One region of the Arthrobacter sp. Soil761 genome, then DNA from elsewhere that is predicted to be linked to it. Evidence: predicted binding sites of a transcription regulator. Region 1 holds the regulator's gene; the other holds the start of a gene.

Region 1 (7,655 bases):
GTCATAGCCCAGCAGGTGAAGGATGCCGTGTGTGGCCAGCAGCAGCATCTCGTCCTGCAGCGAGTGGCCGGCGTTCCGGGCCTGCACCTTTGCAACCTGCGGGCAGATGGCAATGTCACCCAGCATGCCCTGCGGGGTGGGCCGGTCGGGCGTCCCCGGGGTCAATTCGTCCATGGGAACCGAGAGCACGTCGGTGGCACCCGGTTCGTCCATCAGTTCAATGTGCAGCTTCTCCATGGCCGGCTCATCCACGAGGAGGATGGACAGTTCGGCCTGCGGATGAATGTAGAGCTGCTCAAAAATGTACCGCGACAGTGCCACGAGCTCCGACTCCTCCACCTGGACGCCGGACTCGTTGTTCACCTCGATGCTCACGCGTGTTCCCCCCGTTTTTCCCGGCCGGCTGAATGCTTGAGCCGGCTCCGCTGGGTTTCATCCCAGATGCTGTACGCGTTGACGATGTCCCCGACCAGCCGGTGCCGCACCACGTCGGCGGCATCCAGGACCGAGAAGCTCACGCCGTCGATTCCCTGCAGGATTTCCTCAACGATCCGCAGCCCGGAACGCGTCCCAAACGGCAGGTCCACCTGGGTGACGTCTCCGGTGACCACCATCTTGGATCCGAAACCGAGCCGGGTGAGGAACATCTTCATCTGTTCCGGCGTGGTGTTCTGCGCCTCGTCAAGGATGATGAAGGCGTCGTTAAGCGTCCGGCCGCGCATGTAGGCCAGGGGTGCCACTTCAATGGTGCCGGCCGCCATCAGGCGCGGAATGGATTCGGGGTCCATCATGTCGTGCAGGGCGTCGTAGAGCGGCCGGAGGTAGGGGTCGATCTTGTCGCTGAGCGTGCCGGGGAGGAAACCAAGCCGCTCCCCCGCTTCCACCGCGGGGCGGGTCAGGATGATCCGGCTGACCTCTTTTTGCTGCAGCGCCTGGACGGCTTTTGCCATGGCCAGGTACGTCTTGCCGGTGCCGGCCGGACCAATGCCGAAGATCACGGTGTTGGCGTCGATGGCGTCAACATAGTTCTTCTGGTTCAGCGTCTTGGGCCGGATGGTCCTGCCGCGGCTGGAGAGGATGTCGTGGGTGAGCACATCCACGGGATTCTGCAGTGACTGCGTGCGCAGGAGGGACACCAGTTGCTGCAGCACAGCAGGAGTGATGACCGTGCCGCGGGCCACCAGGCCACGGACTTCCTGCAGGAGCCGCATGATCCGGGGAACATCACCGGCGGGTCCGTTGATGGACAGTTCATTACCCCGGGCATGGAAGTTGACGGCGGGGAACTGCTCTTCGATGAACCGCAACGCCTCGTCATGGCTGCCGAGTGATTGAACCATCTGGTCGGAGTTCTCAAAGAGGACTACTTCAGTCCGGGTGCCGGGCAGGGAGTGCGGGAATTCACCCGGACTGCCTTCGCCCGTATTGAGCCGGCGCTTACCATTTGCTGATTCAGTCATGGTGCTGGCCCGCAGGCCCGTGGTCCCCTCGAAGATCGACATCAATGTTTGCGTTTGCTGATGCCGGCGCCCGTTGGACGGTGCTCCTGGCCCCAGCGATCCCTTTATCTTACGCCAGCGCGGGGCCGGGCCGGATACCAGGCCGCCATGGAGCAGCGGCTGCAACCCGTCCGGAGGGTGCCGGGACGTCCTTAGGTATCAACTTCATATCGGCCTCATATCGTTCCCGTTGCAGTTGTGCCCGCGGAGGCAAAGAGCGGCTGGGCGGCCGCGCCGCTGTGCAATGCTGGAAATCCAGCATCTGCTGGAACACCAGGCCGCCAGGGGGATCGGCCCGCCACGCCAGGAAAGGACAAGGGCAGGACAGTGCCGGAAACCTCTGCGCCCGAAAGGGCAGGACGACCGATGGGCCGTCTGCGCCCCGCCGTCCTTGCAGGAATCCTGGTCCTGGTTCCGGTCCTTGCGGGCTGCACGGCCGAGGGCGGCCCCTCACCCACCGGCACCATCGCCTCGGTGCCGGCAACGGGCGGCACCATGCCGGACACGCTGTCCACCAGCGCCCCGCTGGAAACCGCACAGTCCTCCAACAAGGCGCCGGTCTACTGGATCGGCCGCAGCGGCGGGAACATCTTTCTTTACCGGGAATTCCGCGACGTCCCTGAACAGGAGAACCCGGTCACCCGCGCCCTGCGGGCCATGATGTCGGAAAAGCCGCTGGACCCTGACTTCTTCACGCCCTGGCAGAACCCGGACAAACTTGCCACCTCAATCTCCGGCAAGGACGTCATCACCGTCGACGTCTCCTCGGACGCTTTCAACAGCAACCTCGATGCCGACATGGCTGCCCGGGCCATCCAGCAGCTGATCTACACGGCAACCGCTGCCGCCGCCAGTTCGGGCCTGATCGACACCGGCCAGCAGATCCGGGTCCGGATCCTCGTGGACGGCCACACGGACTACGTGGCCTTCGGCAAAGTGCAGCTCGGGGCCCTGATGACCCGCGCCGCGGGCCTGGTGGCGCCCGTCTGGATCATTGATCCCCAGGAGAACGCCGAAGTGCCCGGCGGGAGCGTGAAGATCACCGGCCGCAGCACATCGCCCGGGGCGAAGCTCCGCTGGCAGATCCTGCAGTCTACGGACGGCGGCAGCAAAGCACCGTTCCTGGCGGGTGAAACCACGGCTGCGTCCGAACAGGGGCAGGCCGGCGTCTTCACCCTGGCCCTGAACCTTCCGCCGGGCGATTACATGCTGCGGGTGGCCCAGGCCGGCTCCGGCGGGGAACCGGACCGGAACGAGGACACGAGGTCCTTTAAGGTCCGGTAGCCGTCCACCGGCCAAGGACGTCGCTGGCAAGCACGACGGCGGCCGGGCCGGCCGTGGAGGACCGCAGGACATGGTGCCCCAGGAGGGCGGTCACGGCGCCCTTATCGCAGAGTTTCGTTACCTCCCGCTGGCTGATGCCGCCCTCCGGACCGACGATGAGCAGGATTTCCCGGGGTCCGGAGCCTGCTTTCCCTTGCCATGTTTCAAGGACGGTGCGCAGCGGCCGAACGGCGTCCTCATGCAGGATGACAGCGAGGTCGGCAGCTTCCACGGCAGCGGAAAGCCCGGCAGTGTCGACGGCGGACCGCACTTCGGGGATCCAGGCGCGCCGTGCCTGCTTGGCGGCCGCGGCCACGGAGGATTCCCATTTGGCATGGGCCCGGGCTGCGCGGTCGCCCTTCCAGCGGACGATTGACCGTTCGGACTGCCAGGGTATGACGGCGTCGATGCCCAGTTCCGTGGCCGTCTCGATGGCCAGCTCGTCGCGGTCCCCCTTGGCGAGGGCCTGGACCAGCACCAGCCGGACGTCCGGCCTGTCTTCGACGGTCAGCGTCCCGCATTCCACCTCGAGTGCGGAGGGAGCGGCGGACACCACCTTCCCGGTCATCCGGGTGCCGGCGCCGTCGACGATGTCCACCGCTTCGCCGGGAGACAGCCGTTTGACGGTGACGGCATGCCGCGCCTCCGCCCCGTCGAGGACAAAGAGTTTGCCGGCCGCCATCCCGGCCAGCGAACCGGGGGGCGTGAAGAAGACGGGGTTGCTCACCGCTACAGGTTACCGAGCCGGTCCCGGAGCTTGGCGAACATGCCGCCGCTGGCAGCGAGCTTGCCCTCGGTGATCTGTTCACCACGGAGCTTGGCCAGTTGGCGCAGGAGGTCCTCCTGCGCGGGGTCGAGCTTGGCCGGGGTGTCCACCTGGAGGTGGACCTTCAGGTCGCCGCGGCCGTAGCCCCTCAGGTGGGTGACGCCGAGGCCGCGCAGGGTGATGATCTCCCCCGACTGGGTACCGGGCTTGACGTCGATCTCCTGCGTGCCGTCGAAGGTTTCCAGGCTGACATCCGTGCCCAGGGCGGCTGCCGTCATGGGGATGTGCAGGGTGGCGTGCAGGTCGTCGCCCTCCCGCACGTAGGTGGCGTCATTGTTGACGCGGATCTCCACGTACAGGTCGCCGGCCGGACCGCCCGCGGGGCCGGCCTCGCCCTGGCCGGAGAGCTGGATCCGGGTTCCGGTGGCCACACCGGCAGGGACCTTGATGGTCAGCGACCGGCGGCTGCGGATACGGCCCTGGCCGCTGCACTCGTTGCAGGGATCCTTGATGACGGTGCCGAAACCTTCGCAGGTGCCGCAGGGGGCGGCCGTCATGACCTGGCCGAGGATGGAGCGGACGGCCCGCTGGACCTGTCCGCTGCCGCCGCAGATGTCGCAGCGTTCCGGATGGGTGCCGGGGCGGCAACAGGATCCGTCACAGGTGGGGCAGACCACGGCGGTGTCCACTTCGAGTTTCTTGTTCACGCCGAATACGGCGTCGCGGAGGTCGATCCGTACGCTGATCAGGGCATCCTGGCCGCGGCGGACACGGGAAGCGGGACCGGACGTGCCGCCGGCGCCGAAGAAGGTGTCGAAAATGTCCTGGAACGCGAAGCCCTGGCCCGCGTAGCCTGCGCCGCCGAAACCGTTGTCGGTGCCGTTCTCATTGCCGGTGGTGTCGTAGATCCGGCGCTTCTGGGGGTCCGAAAGCACCTCGTAGGCGTGAGTTACTGCCTTGAACCGTTCCGATGCGTCCGCACCGGGGTTTACGTCCGGGTGTAGGGTGCGGGCCAGCTTGCGGTAGGCCTTTTTGATTTCTTCACCCGTCGCTTCGGGTGAGACTCCAAGGACGTCATAGTGGCTGCTCAAAGTTCGTATCTCTTCCTTGTTGTACTGCGTTCAGTTGGGCGGCCCAGCTCTTGCTTTCCGGCCGAAGCGCGCTCCGGCGGCCAAGAGTCAGGGCCCCAAAATCCTGGAAAGGTAGCGCGCCACTGCCCTGACGGCGGCCATGGTGGTGGGGTAATCCATCCGGGTGGGCCCGAGGATGCCTACTTTCGCCGAGCTGTCCGGACGGTAGGCAGTGGCCACCACGGAGGCCTCGGCAAGGCCGTCGTACGGGTTCTCCCGTCCGATGCTGACAGCGACGCCGCGGTGGTCCTGGGCCATTTCGCTCAACAGCCGCAGCATCACCACCTGTTCCTCCAGCGCCTCGAGCACCGGGCCGATGCTGAGGGGGAAGTCGACGTTGGACCTGGCCAGGTTGGCGGTGCCGGCCATGACCATCCGGTCCTCCCGGCTGTTTTGCGCCAGGCCCTCCAGCCCGAGCGCCAATGCGTGTGCCGCCTGCCGCTGCGGGTGCGGGGTGGCGGCGACGACGGCGGGCAGCGCCTGGGCCAGTTGGCGCAGCGGTGTTCCGCCCAGTGCACCGAGGAACCGGGTGCGCAGTTCAGCCAGTGCGTCGTCGCCAAGGTCCTGCCCGACGTCGATCACCCGCTGCTCCACCTTGCCGCTGTTGGCGATCAGGACGACGAGGACCTTGCGCGGGGCGAGCAGGACGAATTCGATGTGCCGGACCAGTGCCCTGCTCAGGTGCGGATACTGCACCACGGCAACCTGGTTGGTCAGCTGCGACAGCAGCCGGACGGTCCTCTCCAGCACGTCGTCGAGGTCGTCCGCGCCTTCGAGCAGGGACTGGATGGCGCGGCGTTCGGCGGCCGAGAGCGGCTTGACAGCCGAGATTTGGTCCACAAAGAGCCGGTAGCCCTTGTCCGTGGGAATCCGGCCGGCACTGGTGTGCGGGGCGGTGATCAGCCCCTCGTCCTCCAGTGCGGCCATGTCATTGCGGATGGTGGCGCTGGAAACACCAAGATGATGCCGCTCCACCAGGGCCTTGGACCCAACCGGCTCGCGGGAGTGGACGTAGTCCTCCACGATGGCCCGCAGTACTTCCAGCTTGCGTGGCTCGCTCACTCTCCACCTCCATCCATGGTTCGGGGCGCATGCCCCTCCCGATGCAACCCAGGGTTAGCACTCGACATGCCTAAGTGCTAACAGTCTATTATGCCTCGGCCCGTTGTTAGCATTGGTACCGCTCCGGGCGAAATTGCGGAGTTGAACACTAGCGCTAGGCGGATCAAATCCATGGATTACCGGAACTGGGGCCCACGCGGCATATCCGCTCCCGCACGGACGGAACTGCCTGAGGTCCCCGTGGAGCGCGGCATGGTGCTCGAGGAAGTGCAGTCGGGCTGGGTGGGTGCCGTGACCCGGGTGGAGAAATCCGGCGGCATGCATGTGGTGGCGCTGGAGGACCGCAGGGGAAAATCGCGTTCCTTCCGCCTTGGGTTCGGCTTCCTCCTGGAGGGCCGGCCGATCCGGCTGATGCCACCCGCCCCCCGGCCGGCCGCTGCCGGTCCCGCGGCGGGCAGGACGGCCTCGGGGTCCGTTCGGGTCGCCGGACAACGCGCCCAGGTGGCCAAGGCCAGCCGGATCTGGGTGGAAGGCAAGCACGACGCCGAACTGGTGGAAAAGGTCTGGGGAGACGACCTCCGGGTGGAGGGCATCGTCGTCGAGCCCCTGCACGGCATTGACGACCTTGCCGCAGCCGTCGCGGACTTCAGGCCGGGGCCTGGCCGCCGTCTTGGCGTCCTGGTGGACCACCTGGTTCCTGACTCCAAGGAGTCCCGCATCGCGGATGCCGTCATGGCCTCCCCGGGCGCCGCAGGCAACGTCCTGATCGTCGGTCACCCCTACGTGGACGTCTGGCAGGCGATCCGGCCCGCTGTCCTTGGCATCGACAAATGGCCGGCCGTGCCCCGCGGGCAGGACTGGAAGACGGGGATCCTGAAAGCCTTCGGCTGGCCCCACGCCACCAAGGAAGATGTCGGCCTGGGATGGCAGAAGCTGCTGGGCGCCGTGCGCACGTACGCGGACCTCGAAGCGTCGCTGCTGGGCAGGGTCGAGGAAGTCATCGATTTCCTGACCGTGCCGTGAAGGGCGGACGGCGTCCCGGGAACCAGTATTCTTGGTAGTGCGGTTCCTTGTTTCCTGAGGCACTGCGCACCGCGCCGGAATTGTAGTCAGCACCACTTGCACCTTCGAAGGAACAGACTGTGGCAGAAAACGCACGTGATCACAGGGACGGCCAGGGCCGTTCCGAGTACCATGGCGTCCCCGCCAACGCCCTGCCGCTTACGGCCAGCGAAGACCGCCAGTGGGCGACGCTGGCGCACTTCGGCGGGATCCTGGGGTGCGTCCCCTCGCTGCTGATCTACTTGATCTTCCGTGACCGCGGGCCATTTACCGCCCAGGAATCCAAGGAAGCGCTGAACTTCAGCCTGCCGCCCACCATCGCCGCGGTGCTGGCCAACATCCTGGTGTTCGTCCCCTACGTCGGGAACATCTTCGCGGTCATTGCCACGCTGATCTGGGTGGCGCTCACGTGCTTCTCCGTCGCGGCAGGGATCCACGTCAACCGGGGCCAGCCGCACCGCTACCAGTACAACCTGCGCTGGATCAAGTAAGGGCAACTGCCCGCGGGTCGGCTCTAGTCCGGCAGGATGCGGCGGACTACTGCGTCTGCCAAGAGCCTGCCCTTGAGGGTCAGGACCAGGCGTCCGCGGAATGCGGCAGCAGGATCAACCAGGCCGGCTGCGATCAGTCCGGCCACCTCGTGGCGTCCCCCGGCACTCAGCGTTGAGACATCCAGTCCCGACTGGAGGCGGGCCTCCAGCATGACCCGCTCCAGGTTCCTTGTTTCCGCGTCCAGGGTTTCCCTGCCGGCGGCGGGCGAAAGCCCCTGCGACAGCCGGTTCGCGTAAGCGGACGGGTGCTTGACGTTCCACC
Region 2 (7,655 bases), on a different contig from region 1:
GCCGCCCTCGGCGCACAGCTGGTGATGGCCGGCGTCGAACCCAGTGGAATCGCCTTCGCCCCGGACTCGTCAATGCCGGTTACATCGGTGTCGCTGCCGGCCTGACGGCAGAGCGCCGGGCGAAAGCGAACCGTCGCGGGGCACTTTGGCGGGCTCCGCCGTCGTACATCACGATGGCGGCCGGCGTGTCCGTGCCTAAGTGCCCCACTTCGGCAGGAGCACGTTACGCGGTGGGGCCGTTCCGCATCTGCTTGACCAGGTCCAGCACCACGGCCTGGAGGTTCCCGCCATTTTCCGCGGCCACGCGGCGCTGGCGCTGGTACCCGGCGCCGCGGCGGATGATCTTCTCGACGTCGGCAAGCTCGTCGGCGCAGCGCAGCTTGGCCGCCACCGGCTCCAGCCGGTTCAGCGTCTCCAGCAGGTGCTCGGTGACCAGCTGTTCCCGCCCTGCGGCGTCCAGGATGATGATGGCGTCCATGCCGTACCGGGCGGCGCGCCACTTGTTCTCCTGCACGTGCCAGGGCGGCATGGTGGGAATGGTGCCGCCGTTGTCCAGGGTGGTGGAGAACTCGTCCACCAGGCATTGGGTGAGGGCCGCAATGGCACCCACTTCCTCCAACGTGGCCAGGCCGTCGCAGATGCGCATCTCGATGGTGCCAAGCGCGGGCACCGGCCGGATGTCCCAGCGGATCTCCGAGATGGTGTCGATCACGCCGGTGGTGAACATGTCCTGCACGTAGGACTCGTATTCCTCCCAGGATTTGAACTGGAAGGGCAGGCCGGCGGTGGGAAGCTGCTGGAACATCAGGGCCCGCTGGGAGGCATATCCGGTATCCTCGCCGCCCCAGAAGGGGCTGGATGCGGAGAGCGCCTGGAAGTGCGGGAAGTAGTTGACCAGGCCGTCCAGGACGGGGAGTGCCTTGTCGCGGCGGTCAAGTCCTACGTGCACGTGAACGCCGTAAATGACCATCTGCCGACCCCACCACTGGGTGCGGTCGATGAGTTTGGCGTAGCGGGCCTTGTCCGTCACGGGCTGCAGCTGCGGCGGGCTGAACGGGTGGCTGCCGGCGCAGAAGAGTTCCACGCCCATGGGATCGGTGATTTCGCGGACGGCGGCAACGGACCGGCTGAGGTCTTCCTTGGCCTCGGCAGCTGTTTCGCAGATGCCGGTGACCAGTTCCACAGTGTTCAGCAGCAGTTCCTGCTTGATGTGCGGATGTTCGTCGTCTTCGTTGAGTTCCGGGTGGCGGGAAGCAACTCCGCGGAGCACCTGGTTGGCCACGGATGCGAGCTCGCCCGTCTTTCCGTCCACCAGGGCAAGCTCCCACTCAACACCGAGGGTTGACTGCCTCGATGGGGCGAAGTCGATCTTCACACGTTTCCTCACTGTCCGGTTTGCCGCTGGCTGATGCCGCTCACAGGCTGCTGCCGGCAGGCGAACGGGTGGTTCAAGTCTAGTGCAGGGGTAGCATCGTATTGATGGCCCCGTTCCCCACGCGTCACAGACCTGCCAAAACCACTCCCGCCAAATCCTTCCCGCTCCTCCTGGCCCTGTCGGCCCTGGCGCTGGCCTCCTGCACAGCCTCTCCAACAGCAGCCCCGCCGTCGTCGTCCTCCGGGCCCGCCGGGGCCCCTTCGGCGTCTGCAAGTACGACGACGGCGCCTCCCACCGCTTCTGCCTCACCTGACGCAGGCTCCCGCCCCCTGGGGTGGGGCCCGGAGCAGCGCGACCAGGACGCCGCCGTCGCGGCCGTGGCAGCCATGACTCCGGAGGAGAAGGCGGGCCAGGTTCTGCTCCCGTTCTTCAAGGGCAACCAGGTGGAAACGCACGCCGCGCTCATCCAGCGGCTGCACCTGGCCGGATCCATCATCATGGGCGACAACGTGCCACGCGATCCGCAGGGGAACGTGGATGTTGCCGCCATGGGCGCGGTGAACCAGCGGCTGCAGCAGGCTGTCGCCGCCGGCGGCCGGCGGTGGCCCGGGATCATCGGCGTGGACCAGGAAGGCGGCGCCGTGGCACGCCTGGGGCAGCCCCTGACTGAATGGCCCACGCCCATGAGCTACGGAGCGGCCGGCAAGCCGGCCCTGACCCGGGAAGCAGGAAAGGGCCTGGCCGGCGAGCTGGTGCCGCTGGGATTCGACCTCGACTTCGCGCCGGATACCGACGTGACCATCGGGCCCAGCGACCCCACCATCGGCGCGCGCTCCATGTCCGCGGATCCTGCCGCCGCCGCAGCCCACGGGGTCGCCTTCGCCCAGGGCATGCTGGACGCCGGCGTGCTTCCCACCGTCAAGCACTTTCCCGGCCACGGCTCGGTGACCGCGGACTCCCACCTCAGCCTCCCGGTCCAGCCGGCCGGCATCGACCAGCTCCGGGCCCGGGACTGGAAACCCTTCCAGGCGGCGGTGGCCGCGGGCCTGCCGGTCGTCATGACGGGCCACATCGCTGTGCCTGCGCTGGAGCCCGGTGTGCCGGCGTCGCTCTCCGCACCGAGCTACGCCGCGATGAGGGAGCTCGGATTCAAAGGTGTAGCCGTGACGGACGCCCTCAATATGGGAGCCGTGGACAAGCAGTACCCCGCCGGCGCAGCAGCCGTAAAAGCTTTGGGAGCCGGCGCCGACCTGTTGCTGATGCCCGCGGATGTGGAACAGGCGCACGCCGCCATCCTCCAGGCCCTGGCCGCCGGCACGCTTCCCGCCTCCCGGCTGGATGAGGCCGCGCAGCGGGTGGCCACCATGATGATCTGGCATGCCCGGACCACGCCGCCTGCCGGAACAGCCGGCACAGGTGCCCCGGCCGGAAGCGGTGCGGCGTTGTCGGCGCGGGTTTCGGCGTCGGCCGTGACGGTTGTCTCCGGTCCCTGCAGCGGGCCCCTGGTGCCCGGTGCGGTGCGCGTTGCCGGCGGGGGACCGGGGGACCGGGAGCGCTTCGAAGCCGCGGCCGCACGTGCCGGCCTCGCGGTTGGATCAGGACCGCTGGTGAACCTCATCGGCTTCGGCGGGAATCCAGCGGCCGGGGACATTGCCGTGGCCCTGGATGCCCCCTGGCCGCTCCAAAACTCCACGGCTCCGGTGAAGCTGGCGCTGTACGGCCGCACCGACGCCGCCTTTGATGCGCTGGTGGCCGTGCTGGCAGGAAAGGCGCCTGCTCCCGGGAAGCTGCCCGCCGGCGTCGGGCCTTTCCCCGCGGGAACCGGCTGCGCCTGACCTCTGGCTCCTGCCCCGGACCCGGGACCGGGGATCCCGCACGATGGCTGGAACGCGTTTAATGGTCTGGTGCCCATTCTGAATAAAGACATGACCCTCTGCATCTCGCTGTCGGCCCGCCCCAGCAACAACGGGACCCGCTTCCACAACCATCTGTACGGGCAGCTGGGCCTGAACTGGATCTACAAGGCGTTCGCGCCCACCAACCTGGAACAGGCCATCGCCGGAGTGCGGGGCCTGGGCATCCGCGGCTGTGCCATCTCCATGCCGTACAAGGAAGACGTCATCGCGCTGGTGGACGAGATGGACCCGTCCGCCAAGGCCATCGACTCCGTGAACACCATCGTGAACACCGACGGCCACCTCAAGGCGTACAACACCGACTACACGGCCATTGAGCAGCTGCTGGCATCCAACGGGGTCCCCACCGACTATTCCGTGCTGGTCCAGGGGGCGGGCGGGATGGCCAAGGCCACCGTCGCCGCGCTCCGGGACGCCGGTTTCAAGGACGTCACCGTCATCGCCCGGAACGAGGCCGCCGGGCGTGCGCTCGCAGGCCAGTACGGTTTCCACTGGCGTGCAGCGCTCGACGGCGGGACGGCGGACATGATCATCAACGTCACCCCCATCGGCATGGCGGGCGGCGCCGAAGCGGACAGCCTGTCCTTCCCCGCGGAGGCCATCGAGGCCGCACGCGTGGTCTTCGACGTGGTGGCACTGCCCGCCGAGACGCCGCTGATCCGGGCCGCCCGCGCGGCAGGCAAGCACGTCATCACCGGTGCGGAGGTTGCCACCATCCAGGCCCTGGAACAGTTTGTGCTGTACACGGGAGTGCGCCCCACCGCGGAACAGGTCCGGGCAGCCGAGGAGTTCATGCGCGCCCAGTAGGCGTTTACACCGGTTCCACCACGATGGCCACGCGGTCCTCGCCGATGCGAGTCAGGACCAGCGTGGCCGTCCTGGCGGAACCCTTTTTGGCGGCGCCCTTGCCCTGCGGGAGGAGCTGCTTCCGCAGCTCTTCCGGGGTCACCGCTGTGCCGCGCTTCTTGATGTCCAGCACGGTGATCCCCTCCTCCTTCACCCAGGCCTTGAGTGCCTTGACGTTGTAGGGCATGACTTCCAGGACCCTGTAAGCCTTGGCGAACGGGGTGTCCAGAAGTTCCGCGGCACAGATGTAGGCAATGTGTTCATCCACCAGGTGCCCGCCGAGCTGCAGCGCCACGTCGGCAACCAGCCCGGCACGGATCACGGCGCCGTCGGGTTCGTACAGGTAACCCTCCACGGGTCCCACCGGAGCGGCCGGGCCGGCGCCGAAGTCCTCTGCGCTGGTCAGCTCGGCGGGCCCCTGGGACCCCAGGACCAGGGCAGCCCGGCGGACCCCGGGCCTGCGCACGGCGTTGAACCAGAGGGTCACCTCGGTCACGTCCCCGGCCACCGACACCCACTGGGCTTCGCATCCCGTGGGCACGGACTCGTGGGGCATGCCCGGGCCCATCTTTACGCCCACCGCCTTCCCCCCGGCGGCCAGCGACTCCACGAAGGACAACGGCGGTGAGAAAGCCTCCGGGTCCCAGATCCGCTTGGTCCCCGACGTGGAAGTGACGCGGCGTGCCGGATCCAGCCAGACGCCGTCGATCCCCTCCAGCGGGACCGATGCCGCGTCCGCGTGGACCACCGTGGCATTGGGGAAGGGGATGAGGTTCATGGTGGCGCAGGCAGCGGTGGTTTCATCCATCTCCACGGCGGTGACGGTGATGTCCAGGGAAGCCAGGGCCATGGCGTCGGCACCAAGACCGCAGCCCAGGTCCGCCACGTGCCGGATCCCGGCTGCGGCGAACCGCTGCGCGTGGTGTGCGGCGACGTTCAGCCGGGTGGCCTGCTCAAGGCCTGCCTGGGTGAAAAGCATCTGGCGGGCGAACTCACCAAACTTCGCCTCGGCCCTGGTCCGCAGCCTGGACTGCGTCAGGACGGCGGATACAAGTTCGCCCGGGTGGCCGGCTTTCCGGAGCGCCGAATTGAGCTCAAACGCGTCCTCTTCGCGGTAGGGGCCCAGCGATGCCAGCAACTCCCAGCCTTCGGGGGTCAACAGGGGTGCGATCTGGTCCTGGGGAGCGTGGGGCATGGTTTCCAGCCTAGTGGAGGACGGCTGCCGGGATGCGGATACTGTGGAAACCATGGATGACAGCGCAGCCCCAGGGGAGTCCGGCGAACATCGACCCAGGGACCGCGGTGTGGCTAGGTTTGCCCGTCCAGCCCTGATCGCCGCGGCCGTGGTGGCCGTGGTGTGCATCGCCTTGTTGGTGATCATTTTCCTGCTGGACACGTTCAACGCCACCGTTTATTCGGTGGGCGGCAACGACATCCACGACAACACGCAGGAGGCGCGGGACATCCGCGGGTTGTACGACGGCGCACGGGCCGGGAGCATTTTCTTCCTTGTTGTTGCCGTACTCACCGCAGCCGGGGCCGGTTGGGTGCTCTACCGGAAACGTCAGCAGGGAGGCGGCGAGGCCGACGGTGGCGAGGACGTGGACTTCGACGACCTGGGCCGTTAGGGAAGCATGTTTGCCGCCCTGAACCGCCGTCGGCCGGAGCCCGAAAGGCTTACGCCGATGACGAAACGTTGGCACTCACCTTGACCGAGTGCTAACCCTTACATAGAGTCTTCATTAGCACTCTCCCTAGGAGGGTGCTAACACATGAAGAGCTGCCAGCCAGGCTGCTGCCGGCACCGCGACGACGGTTTGCCAGCTACGGCGGAAAGCTTTCCAGTCCACGAATTTTGCTGACGAAAAGGAGAGGTCCGAGTGTCGGTCTCTATTAAGCCTCTTGAGGATCGTATTGTTGTCCGCCCGCTCGAAGCCGAGCAGACCACGGCTTCAGGCCTGGTCATCCCGGACTCCGCCCAGGAGAAGCCGCAGGAAGGCGAAGTTGTTGCAGTAGGCCCCGGCCGCTTCGAAGACGGCCAGCGGGTTCCGGTTGACGTTGCCGTTGGCGACGTCGTCATCTACTCCAAGTACGGCGGAACCGAAGTCAAGACCGGCGGCACCGAGTACCTGGTGCTGTCCGCCCGCGACGTCCTGGCTGTCGTCGTCAAGTAACTCTTCCGGATCCCCGTGCCGCCGGCCATGCTCATGCTGGCCGGCAGTGCGGGGTTTCTGTCTTTGAAAGGACAAAACCATGGCAAAGCAGCTTGCGTTTAACGACGCTGCCCGCCGGTCCCTTGAGGCCGGCATCGATAAGCTCGCGAACACCGTCAAGGTGACGCTCGGCCCCCGCGGCCGCAACGTCGTCCTGGACAAGAAGTGGGGCGCCCCCACCATCACGAATGACGGCGTCACCATCGCCCGTGAAGTGGAACTTGACGATCCCTACGAGAACCTTGGCGCGCAGCTGGCCAAGGAAGTAGCCACCAAGACCAACGACGTTGCCGGCGACGGCACCACCACCGCCACGGTCCTGGCCCAGGCCCTGGTCAAGGAAGGCCTGCGCAACGTTGCTGCCGGCGCCGCTCCCGGTCAGATCAAGCGCGGCATCGAAGTTGCGGTTGAAGCCGTGGCTGCCCGCCTGCTCGAAAACGCCCGCCCGGTCGAAGGCACCCAGGTGGCTAACGTTGCCGCCATCTCGGCCCAGAGCGACGAAATCGGCGAACTGCTCGCCGAGGCCTTTGGGAAGGTGGGCAAGGATGGCGTCATCACCATCGAAGAGTCCTCCACCACCCAGACCGAACTGGTCCTCACCGAGGGCATGCAGTTCGACAAGGGCTACCTGTCCCCGTACTTCGTCACCGACGCGGAACGCCAGGAAGCAGTCCTCGAGGACGCCCTTATCCTGATCAACCAGGGCAAGATCTCCTCGATCCAGGAATTCCTGCCGCTGCTGGAAAAGGCACTGCAGGCTTCCAAGCCGCTGTTCATCATCGCCGAGGACGTCGAGGGCGAGGCCCTGTCCACGCTCATCGTCAACCGCATCCGCGGCACCCTGAACGTTGTTGCCGTCAAGGCTCCCGGCTTCGGCGACCGCCGCAAGGCCATGCTGCAGGACATCGCCACCCTCACCGGTGCGCAGGTTGTCTCCCCGGAACTGGGCCTGAGCCTGGACACCGTTGGCCTGGAGGTGCTGGGTACCGCCCGCCGCATCACCGTCACCAAGGACAACACCACCATCGTCGACGGCGCAGGCTCGGCCGAGGACGTGGCCGCACGCGTTGCCCAGCTGCGCGCCGAGGTTACCCGCACCGATTCCGACTGGGACCGCGAAAAGCTCCAGGAGCGGCTGGCCAAGCTGGCCGGCGGCATCGGCGTCATCAAGGTGGGTGCCGCAACCGAGGTTGAGCTGAAGGAAAAGAAGCACCGCATCGAGGACGCAGTGTCCTCCACCCGCGCTGCCCTCGAAGAAGGCATCGTGGCCGGCGGTGGCTCGGCCCTGATCCACGCCCTTAAGGC

Evidence for each region. Region 1 encodes HrcA, which represses chaperone genes, less so after heat shock. Its sites were predicted from a motif close to TTNGCACTCGNNNNNNNCGAGTGCNAA; they were not measured.
Region 2: a site for HrcA is predicted at 5,834-5,860, ahead of groES (co-chaperone GroES). Genes of this name have one in related genera too.

Annotation. Positions count from the first base shown of each region.
Region 1 is NZ_LMSF01000012.1:301,615-309,269, forward strand. Features, by position in the region: gene ybeY (rRNA maturation RNase YbeY) at 1-375, opposite strand, end outside; gene ASG79_RS09530 (PhoH family protein) at 372-1,460, opposite strand; gene ASG79_RS09535 (GerMN domain-containing protein) at 1,866-2,783, shown strand; gene ASG79_RS09540 (16S rRNA (uracil(1498)-N(3))-methyltransferase) at 2,770-3,549, opposite strand; gene dnaJ (molecular chaperone DnaJ) at 3,552-4,679, opposite strand; gene hrcA (heat-inducible transcriptional repressor HrcA) at 4,767-5,780, opposite strand; gene ASG79_RS09555 (DUF3097 domain-containing protein) at 5,952-6,803, shown strand; gene ASG79_RS09560 (DUF4870 domain-containing protein) at 6,923-7,333, shown strand; gene hemW (radical SAM family heme chaperone HemW) at 7,357-7,655, opposite strand, start outside.
Region 2 is NZ_LMSF01000032.1:139,090-146,744, reverse strand. Features, by position in the region: gene tsaD (tRNA (adenosine(37)-N6)-threonylcarbamoyltransferase complex transferase subunit TsaD) at 1-105, shown strand, start outside; gene ASG79_RS22160 (glutamate--cysteine ligase) at 224-1,375, opposite strand; gene ASG79_RS22150 (glycoside hydrolase family 3 protein) at 1,762-3,210, shown strand; gene ASG79_RS22145 (shikimate 5-dehydrogenase) at 3,280-4,098, shown strand; gene ASG79_RS22140 (class I SAM-dependent methyltransferase) at 4,103-5,332, opposite strand; gene ASG79_RS22135 (DLW-39 family protein) at 5,331-5,765, shown strand; gene groES (co-chaperone GroES) at 6,018-6,311, shown strand; gene groL (chaperonin GroEL) at 6,391-7,655, shown strand, end outside.